2 regions of the Streptomyces sp. NPDC101776 genome follow, and region 1 is predicted to be linked to the other one. Evidence: predicted binding sites of a transcription regulator. Region 1 holds the regulator's gene; the other holds the start of a gene.
The links. The regulator HspR, encoded in region 1, represses chaperone genes until heat shock. The targets are predictions, from matches to a motif close to TTGAGNNNNNNNNNCTCAA.

Region 1 (4,417 bases):
CCCTCTCCATCGCGGGCTGTCTGCTCGCCGGCGCGACCGCGACCGCCTCCGCAGCCACGACCTGCGCCTCCCCGGTCCACAAACGGCAGTTCTTCGCGAACACCACCTTCAAGGGCACCCCCAAGAAGACGGACTGCGACAACGCGATCGACCAGAACTGGACCGGCGCCCCCGCCACCGGACTCCCCAAGGACAACTTCGGCGTCCGCTGGTCCGTGACCCGCGACTTCGGCTCCGGCGGCCCCTTCTCCTTCGCCGCGTCCGCCCAGGACGGCATCCGCGTCTACCTCGACGGCAGCCGCAAGATCGACCTGTGGAAGAACGTCACGTCGACCGTCAAGAAGACCGTCAACGTCACCGTCCCGTCCGGCAAACACACCCTCCGCGTCGACTACGTCAACTGGACCGGCAAGGCGACGGTGAAGTTCACGTACGCGCCCCGGACCTCGGCGACCGTCGACAAGGTCAAGCCGCTTACCCCGACGGGCACTTCAGTGACGTACGACACCACCACCGGCAAGGCCAAGCTCACCTGGTCCAAGAACAAGGAGATGGACCTCGCCGGGTATCACGTCTACCGGCGCCTCAAGGGTGCCTCCTTCGGCAGCAGACCGCTGGCGACGACCACCGCCACGTCGTACACCGGTAGCGCGCTCCCGAAGACGGGCGACACCTACTACTACGAGGTCCGCGCCTACGACAAGGCCGGCCGCGAGTCGACCGGCACCGCCGACCAGGGTGTCACCACCGTCGACACGACGGCTCCCGCCGCACCCACCGGTGTGGAGGACAACTGGGCCATCGGCAACGTCATCACGGCGCGCCTGTACTGGGGCTCGAACACCGAGTCCGACCTGGCCGGTTATCGGGTGTACCGGTCGACGGGATACCCCGTCGCCGTCACCGCCGCGAACCTGGTGAGCGGCCCGACGCCGATCAGCGACAGCGTCTGGATCGAGGACCTGCCCACGACCGGCGAGCCCTTCTACTACGTCGTCACCGCCGTCGACACCCACGGCAACGCGTCACCGCCCTCGGGCACGGCCGAGTACTGGTCGGAGGACATCGACACCGTCGCCCCGGTCTACGCCCCGGACGACGTGACGGCCGTCGACGGGGAACGCGGCGTCACCCTGAACTGGACCTGGAGCACGGACGCGGACGACGACATCGCGTACTTCTCCGTCTACCGGGACGGCGTCGGACTGGACAGCTCCATCGCCGGAGAGTCCTACACGGACACGGAGATCGAGCGCTCCACGACGCACACCTACTGGGTCCGGGCCGTGGACCGGCACGGCAACTTCGGCCCCGTCTCGAACTCGGTCACCATCGACCATGTCGGCGACTACACCGCCCCCGCCGCGGTGACCGGCCTGACGGCGACGCCGATGGGGTACGGCGTCCGGCTCGACTGGGACGACAGCCCGGCCGGGGACTTCGCCGACTACCGGATCCACCGGGGTGTGTACGTCGACGGCGCCTGGACGTACACGGACATCACCGACACCCTTCCGTTCGGCAGCATCTGGTCCCAGAACCGGGACGTGAGCCTGCCCGACGGGGAGAAGCTGCGGTACGTGGTCGTGGCCGTCGACCACGACGGCAACACCCTGGATCTCGGTTCCGCCGCCGGCGTCGAGGTCACGGAGCTCGACATCGTGCCGACGGAGACCTACCCGGACGAGTCCTCCTCCGGTGCCCTGTACGTGGACGCGACGGACATCGCCCAGGGTCCCGACATCCGGGTGGACTACAACGCCCGGCGCGACCCGAACGGCACCGCGACCGGCTTCAACGTCTACCGCTGGGACACCTCGACCGGCGCCTACACGCTGCTCACCGACACTCCCGTCGGGCTCGGCGACCACTACTCGGACACCGGCGCGCCGACCGACACCACCGTCTTCTACAAGGTCACCGCCGTGTACACGGACGGCACCGAGGCAGAGACGGCCGGCGACCACGTGTTCCGGATCGGCACCTCCGCGTAAGCACGAACGGAACACGAACGGAAGGGGCCCGGAGGTCACTGACCTCCGGGCCCCTTTTCTTCCGTGTGAGAGTGGACGTCAGTCCGAGGACTGCTGCCGCTTCGGCCGCCACACCACCAGCGCACTGGTCTGCTGGACCTCCTGATACGGCACCAGGTCGCGCCGGTACGAAGCGTGTACCGCCGCCTCCCGCTGCTGCATCGTCGCCGCCGCGCCCTCGACCGCCGACTGGAGTTCGGCGACGCGCTGCTGGAGCGCGACGACCTGGTTCTCCAGCTCGATGATGCGCTTGATGCCAGCCAGGTTGATGCCCTCGGTCTGCGACAACTGCTGGACGGTGCGCAGCAGTTCGATGTCGCGGGCCGAGTAGCGCCGACCGCGTCCGGCCGTGCGGTCGGGGGAGACCAGGCCGAGACGGTCGTACTGGCGCAGCGTCTGCGGGTGCAGGCCGGAGAGCTGGGCAGCCACGGAGATGACGTAGACCGGGGTCTCCTCGGTCAGCTCGTACGGGTTGCGTCGACGGCCGGTCCCATCCATGGCTCTCTCATGCTCCCTTCGCGGCCTGGAACAGCTCCGCCCGCGGGTCTTCGTCCGCGGTCGCCTCTCTGTACGCCTCAAGCGCGTCACGAGCATTCCCCGTGACGTCCTTCGGGACACTCACCTCCACGGTCACAAGGAGGTCACCCCGGGTGCCGTCCTTGCGGAAGGCGCCCTTGCCGCGGGCCCGCATCGTGCGGCCGTTGGGCGTGCCCGGCGGCAGCTTCAGCGTCACCGGCGGCCCGCCCAGGGTGGGCACCCTGACCTCGCCGCCCAGCGCCGCCTCGGCGAACGTCACCGGGACCGTCACCGTGAGGTTGTCCTCCTTGCGGCCGAACACGGGGTGCGTGTCGACGTGCACCATGACGTACAAGTCGCCCGCGGGACCGCCCCGTTCACCCGGAGCGCCCTTGCCGCGCAGCCGGATGCGCTGGCCGTCGGTGACCCCCGCGGGGATCCGGACCTGCATGGTCCGCGACGACTTGGCGCGCCCGCTGCCCTTGCACTCGATGCAGGGGTGCTCGGCGATCAGGCCGCGGCCCTTGCAGTCCGGGCACGGGTCCGTGAGCGAGAAGCCGCCCCCGGAGCCGCGCGCGACCTGGCCGGTGCCGACGCAGGTCGGGCACACGCGCGGTGTGCCGTTCTTGTCGCCGGTGCCCGAACAGGCCTTGCAGGGCTGCTGCGAGGACATCCGCAGCGGCACCGTGGCCCCTTCGATGGCCTCCGTGAAGCTGAGCGTGACCTCGGACTCGATGTCCTGGCCGCGCCGGGGCTGCGTACGGGTCGTGCCCGTGCCGCCGCGGTTGAACAGGCCCCCGAAGACGTCACCGATGCCGCCGCCGAAGCCACCGGCGCCCCCGGCACCGCCGCCGCCCTGGGCGCCGCCTCCGAAGAGGTCGCCCAGGTCGAAGTTGAAGTTGCCGCCGCCCGCGCCGCCCGGTCCCGGGCGACCGTGCCTATCAAAGAGGGCGCCGTTGCCGAACAGGGCGCGGGCCTCGTCGTACTCCTTGCGCTTCTTGGGGTCACCGAGGACGTCGTGGGCCTCGGAGATCTCCTTGAAGCGCTCCTCGGCCTTGGCGTTGCCCTTGTTGGCGTCCGGGTGGAACTCGCGGGCGAGCTTCCGGTACGCCTTCTTGATCTCGGCCTCGGTGGCGTCCTTGGGGACGCCGAGGACCTTGTAGTAGTCCTTCTCGATGAAGTCCTTGGTGCTCATCCTCGACGTCCCTCCTTTCGTGCGCGCGTTGCGTCAGCCCTCCTCAGGGCCGTTGTCCTTCTTCTCGTCGCCGGCCTCGGACTCGTCCTCGGCCTTGACGGCGCCGGGCTGCGGCTCGGCGACGGCCACCCGCGCGGGGCGGATGGTGCGCTCACCGATGCGATACCCGGGCTGCAGGATCGCCACGCAGGTCGTCTCCGTGACGTCCGGCGCGTACGAGTGCATCAGGGCCTCGTGGATCGTCGGGTCGAAGGGCTCGCCCTCCTTGCCGAACTGCTGCAGTCCCATCTTCGCCGCGGCGGTCTCCAGCGATTCCGCCACCGACTTGAAACCGCCGACGAGTTCACCGTGTTCCCGCGCGCGGTTGATGTTGTCGAGCGTCGGCATCAGCTCGGTCAGGAGGCTCGCCACGGCGATCTCCTTGACCGCGATCCGGTCGCGCTCGACCCGGCGGCGGTAGTTCTGGAACTCGGCCTGGAGCCGCTGGAGGTCCGCGGTGCGCTCTTCGAGCGCCTTGCGCACCTGGTCCAGCTGGGCCGTCAGACCGGCGATCTGAGCACTTGCGTCCCCTGCCGGGGCCGCCCCCTCCCCACTACCGGAGGGGGAGGCGACCTGCGGCTCGGCGTCGTCGGGGGTGGCGCCGGAGGGGACGTCGGGCTTCTCGTCGAAGCCC
Region 2 (4,417 bases), on a different contig from region 1:
CGTTGCGCTTCGGGATGATCACCGTGGTGACCCCGGCCTGGTGCGCGGCGAGCAGCTTCTGCTTCACCCCGCCGATCGGGAGCACCCGGCCGGTCAGGGAGACCTCACCGGTCATGGCCACGTCCGTGCGGACCAGCCGGCCGCTGAGCAGCGAGGCCAGGGCCGTCGTCATCGTGACACCCGCGCTCGGGCCGTCCTTCGGCACCGAACCCGCCGGGAAGTGGATGTGCACGCCCCGGTCCTTCAAGTCGCCGACGGGCAGCTCCAGTTCGGCGCCGTGCGAGCGCAGGAACGACAGGGCGATCTGCGCGCTCTCCTTCATCACGTCACCGAGCTGACCGGTCAGGGTCAGACCCGCCGCGCCCGTCTCCGGGTCGGCCAGCGACGCCTCGACGTAGAGGACGTCTCCGCCGGCGCCGGTGACCGCGAGGCCGGTGGCGACACCGGGCACCGCCGTACGGCGCTCGGCAGGGTCCTGCGCGGACTCGGGCACGTGGTGCGGCCGCCCGATGAGACCCCGCAGATCGGCGTCGGTCACCGTGAACGGCAGCTTCCGCTCACCCAGTTCGTGCTGCGCGGCGATCTTGCGCAGCAGCCGGGCGATCGACCGCTCCAGGGTGCGGACACCCGCCTCCCGGGTGTACTCACCGGCGAGCTTGCGCAGCGCGCTCTCGTCGATGACGACCTCGTCGTCCTTGAGACCGGCCCGCTCCAGCTGGCGCGGGAGCAGGTGGTCACGGGCGATGACGACCTTCTCGTCCTCGGTGTAACCGTCCAGCCGGACCAGTTCCATCCGGTCCAGCAGCGCCTCCGGGATGGCTTCGAGCACGTTGGCCGTCGCCAGGAACACCACGTCGCTCAGGTCGAGTTCGACCTCCAGGTAGTGGTCGCGGAAGGTGTGGTTCTGCGCGGGGTCGAGGACTTCGAGCAGAGCCGCCGCCGGGTCGCCCCGGTAGTCGGACCCCACCTTGTCGATCTCGTCCAGCAGGACCACCGGGTTCATGGACCCGGCCTCCTTGATGGCGCGGACGATACGGCCGGGCAGCGCGCCGACGTACGTACGCCGGTGCCCGCGGATCTCGGCCTCGTCCCGCACGCCACCGAGCGCGACCCGCACGAACTTCCGGCCCATCGCGTGCGCGACGGACTCGCCGAGCGAGGTCTTGCCGACACCGGGCGGACCGACGAGGGCCAGGACGGCACCGCCGCGCCGGCCACCCACCACGCCCAGGCCCCGCTCCGCGCGGCGCTTGCGCACGGCCAGGTACTCGGTGATGCGCTCCTTCACGTCGTTCAGGCCGGCGTGCTCGGCGTCGAGGATCGCCTTGGCGCCCTGGATGTCGTACTCGTCCTGGGTCCTTTCGTTCCACGGCAGTTCAAGAACGGTGTCCAGCCATGTACGGATCCACGATCCCTCGGGCGACTGGTCGGAGGACCGCTCCAGCTTGTCGACCTCCTTGAGGGCGGCCTCGCGGACCTTCTCGGGAAGATCGGCGGCCTCGACCCGGGCGCGGTAGTCGTCGGACTCCTCGCCGTCCTTGGCCGAGTCGCCGTTCAGCTCACGCAGTTCCTTGCGGACGGCTTCGAGCTGTCGGCGCAGCAGGAACTCGCGCTGCTGCTTGTCGACGCCTTCCTGCACGTCCTTGGCGATGGTCTCGGCGACGTCCTGCTCGGCGAGGTGGTCACGCAGGTGCTGGGTGGCGAGCTTCAGCCGGGCCACCGGGTCGGCGGTCTCCAGCAGCTCGATCTTCTGGTCGGTAGTGAGGAAAGGCGAGTAACCGGAGTTGTCGGCAAGCGTGGACACATCGTCAATGGCCTGCACGCGGTCGACGACCTGCCAGGCCCCCCGCTTGCGCAGCCACGCGGTGGCCAGCGCCTTGTATTCCTTCACCAGCTCGGAAACGGAGCCGGGCAAGGGTTCGGGCACGCTCTCGTCGAGCGCGGTGCCCTCGACCCAGAGCGCGGCACCAGGACCGGTGGTCCCGGCCCCGATCTTCACGCGGCTACGGCCGCGGATCAGCGCGCCGGGGTCGCCGTCGGCCAGCCGGCCGACCTGCTCGATGGTGCCGAGCACACCCGTGCTCGCGTAAGTCCCGTCGATCCGTGGCACCAGCAGGACCTTGGGCTTTCCGGACTCGGACCGCGCGGCGGCCTGGGCGGCCTCCACGGCGGCGCGTACATCGGTGTCGTTCAGGTCCAGCGGAACCACCATTCCGGGCAGCACGACCTCGTCGTCGAGCGGCAGCACGGGCAGGGTGAGCGGTGTGGACGTCGAAGCCATGATCTCCCCTTAGGCAGTCAAGTTGAGCTATGCCGACTCAATGCTTGGGCGGCTTCGATTGTTCCCCGCCTGTTGTTCGCCGTGAGCGATCAGAGGGAGGGGGTCTGGCTCTGTGCAGGTCAACGCGGAAAAGGGGTGGGGGCTTCCCCTGGGGGGCGGTGTGTTTTGACGGGGTCGCAGGGCTCAGCGCTCCACCTCGACCTCGACCTCGACGGGCGATGTCAGTGGCGGCTGCCACGATGCCCGGACGCGACGCCATGACGATCAAGCGAGGCAGGAGAGGTACGGATACATGGGCACCTGGGACGTAGGCCCCTTCGACAACGACACCGCGGCGGACTGGTGCGGCGACTTCGACGACGCGTCGCCGGACGCGCGGCAGGGCTTGGTGCGGGACACCCTCGTCCGGGCGGCGGACACCACGGATTACCTCGACGCGGACGTGGGCGACGAAGCGATCGCGGCGGCGGCGCTGGTAGCCGCGCAGTGCCCTGGCGGCGAACCCGCCGATCCCCACTACGGCCCCGACGAGCCGGTCCCCGACCTGACCGGTCTGCGCGCGCTCGCCCTCCGGGCCCTCGACCGCGTCATGACGAAACCGTCGGAACTCCTGGAGGTCTGGGGCGAATCGGATGGCAACCCCTGGCACGCCGTCATCAACCGGCTCCGCGAGACGCTCACACCCCGCCCGCCGGGAGAACAGCCCAACCTGATCTGACTCCCACCCACTCCCCCTCCGAAAGGTCCACATGAGCTGGGACGTTGTTCTCTGCCACCTGCCCGACGGCATCGCCTCGATGCAGGACATACCCGGCGACTACTCCCCGCCCCCACTGGGCCGACAGCACGAAGTCCTCGCGGCCGTGACCCGGGCCGAGCCGGAAGCCGACCTCTCGGACCCCACCTGGGGCGACCTCTCCGGACCCACCTGGTCCATCGAACTCAACATCGGCTCGGACGACCCCGTGGACTCGATCATGCTCCACATCCGCGGCTCCGGCGACGAGGTGCTCGCCTCCGTCTTCCGCCTCGCGAGTGCCCTCGGCTGCAAGGTGCTGGACTGCTCCACCGGGGACCTGATCACCCCGCAAGGCCCTTCGGGCCGGCACGCCTTCCAGGAGTATCGCGACCGCATGTTCAACCCCTCCGACCAGGGCTGATCATCCGCGCCGGGTAGGGTCACCGCACCATGGAACAACTGCCCGAGAGCGTGGACCGGAACATCCTGGAACACCGGATCGTCCATGCGCTCTTCATCATCCGCGAGACCCGGGGGTGCACCCTTCCCCAGGCGCTCGACATCTTCGAGGAGCGGCACGAGGAGCTCCGCCGCGATCGTCCGGACGACTTCACGCTGGGCCGGGACGACTACGGCCGGGGCTTCTACTCCTGACCGCGTCCGGCGAGGGCCTCACGCCCTCACGCGTCCGTCAGCAGCTCGAACCACACGACCTTGCCCTGGGCCGGCCCCATAACGAAGCTCCCCCAGTCGTCGGCGCAGAGTCTCGACTACTCGCGACGCCGGAACGGCACCCTTCGGGTGATCCCTTCAGCGCAGGCGGTTTGCCCGTCCCCGGTCTCACCGTGACATACGCCTCCGGAGCGCTGCCGGAACTCGACAGCGTTCAACTCGACAGGGCGACCACCACTGAATTCCTTACGCCCTCGCGCTCCGCGAAAGCGACACCCCCATCACCGTGCTCCACACCCACCGCCCCCAACTCGCCGCGCTCCTAACGCACATCAGGACCAGCACCCCCCGCCGATAACCAGTTGCCCCAGCTCACACGCCTCGTACCGTCTCCCCTGTGACAGAGACGGAAACCGAGACCCGAAACCTCCTCGCCGCCTACGACGAGCAGATGCGCGGAGCCCATCCCACCCCGCCCGCCGGAGTCACGTACGAGAAGGACGGGCCCCTGCTGCGGATCGTCGGGGAGACCCGGGGATTCGTGACCGGGCCGCGCGACCTGGGCGTACGGGGACGTGAGCTCGACGAACTGATCATTCGGCAGCGGGAGTTCTTCGCGGCTCGTGGGGAGCGCGTGGAATGGAAGATCCGGGGCCATGACGAACCGGCCGACCTCACCGACCGCCTGCGCTCGGCGGGCTTCGTGCCCGAGGACCAGGAGACGG

Region 2: the regulator HspR is predicted to act here: its motif matches at 2,304-2,322, upstream of lon (endopeptidase La).

Annotation. Positions count from the first base shown of each region.
Region 1 is NZ_JBIWMV010000004.1:606,993-611,409, reverse strand. Features, by position in the region: gene ACIRRY_RS18100 (fibronectin type III domain-containing protein) at 1-1,994, shown strand, start outside; gene ACIRRY_RS18095 (heat shock protein transcriptional repressor HspR) at 2,073-2,531, opposite strand; gene dnaJ (molecular chaperone DnaJ) at 2,539-3,744, opposite strand; gene grpE (nucleotide exchange factor GrpE) at 3,778-4,417, opposite strand, start outside.
Region 2 is NZ_JBIWMV010000026.1:96,050-100,466, reverse strand. Features, by position in the region: gene lon (endopeptidase La) at 1-2,281, opposite strand, end outside; gene ACIRRY_RS45695 (DUF4259 domain-containing protein) at 2,574-2,999, shown strand; gene ACIRRY_RS45690 (hypothetical protein) at 3,031-3,441, shown strand; gene ACIRRY_RS45685 (hypothetical protein) at 3,471-3,674, shown strand; gene ACIRRY_RS45680 (GNAT family N-acetyltransferase) at 4,144-4,417, shown strand, end outside.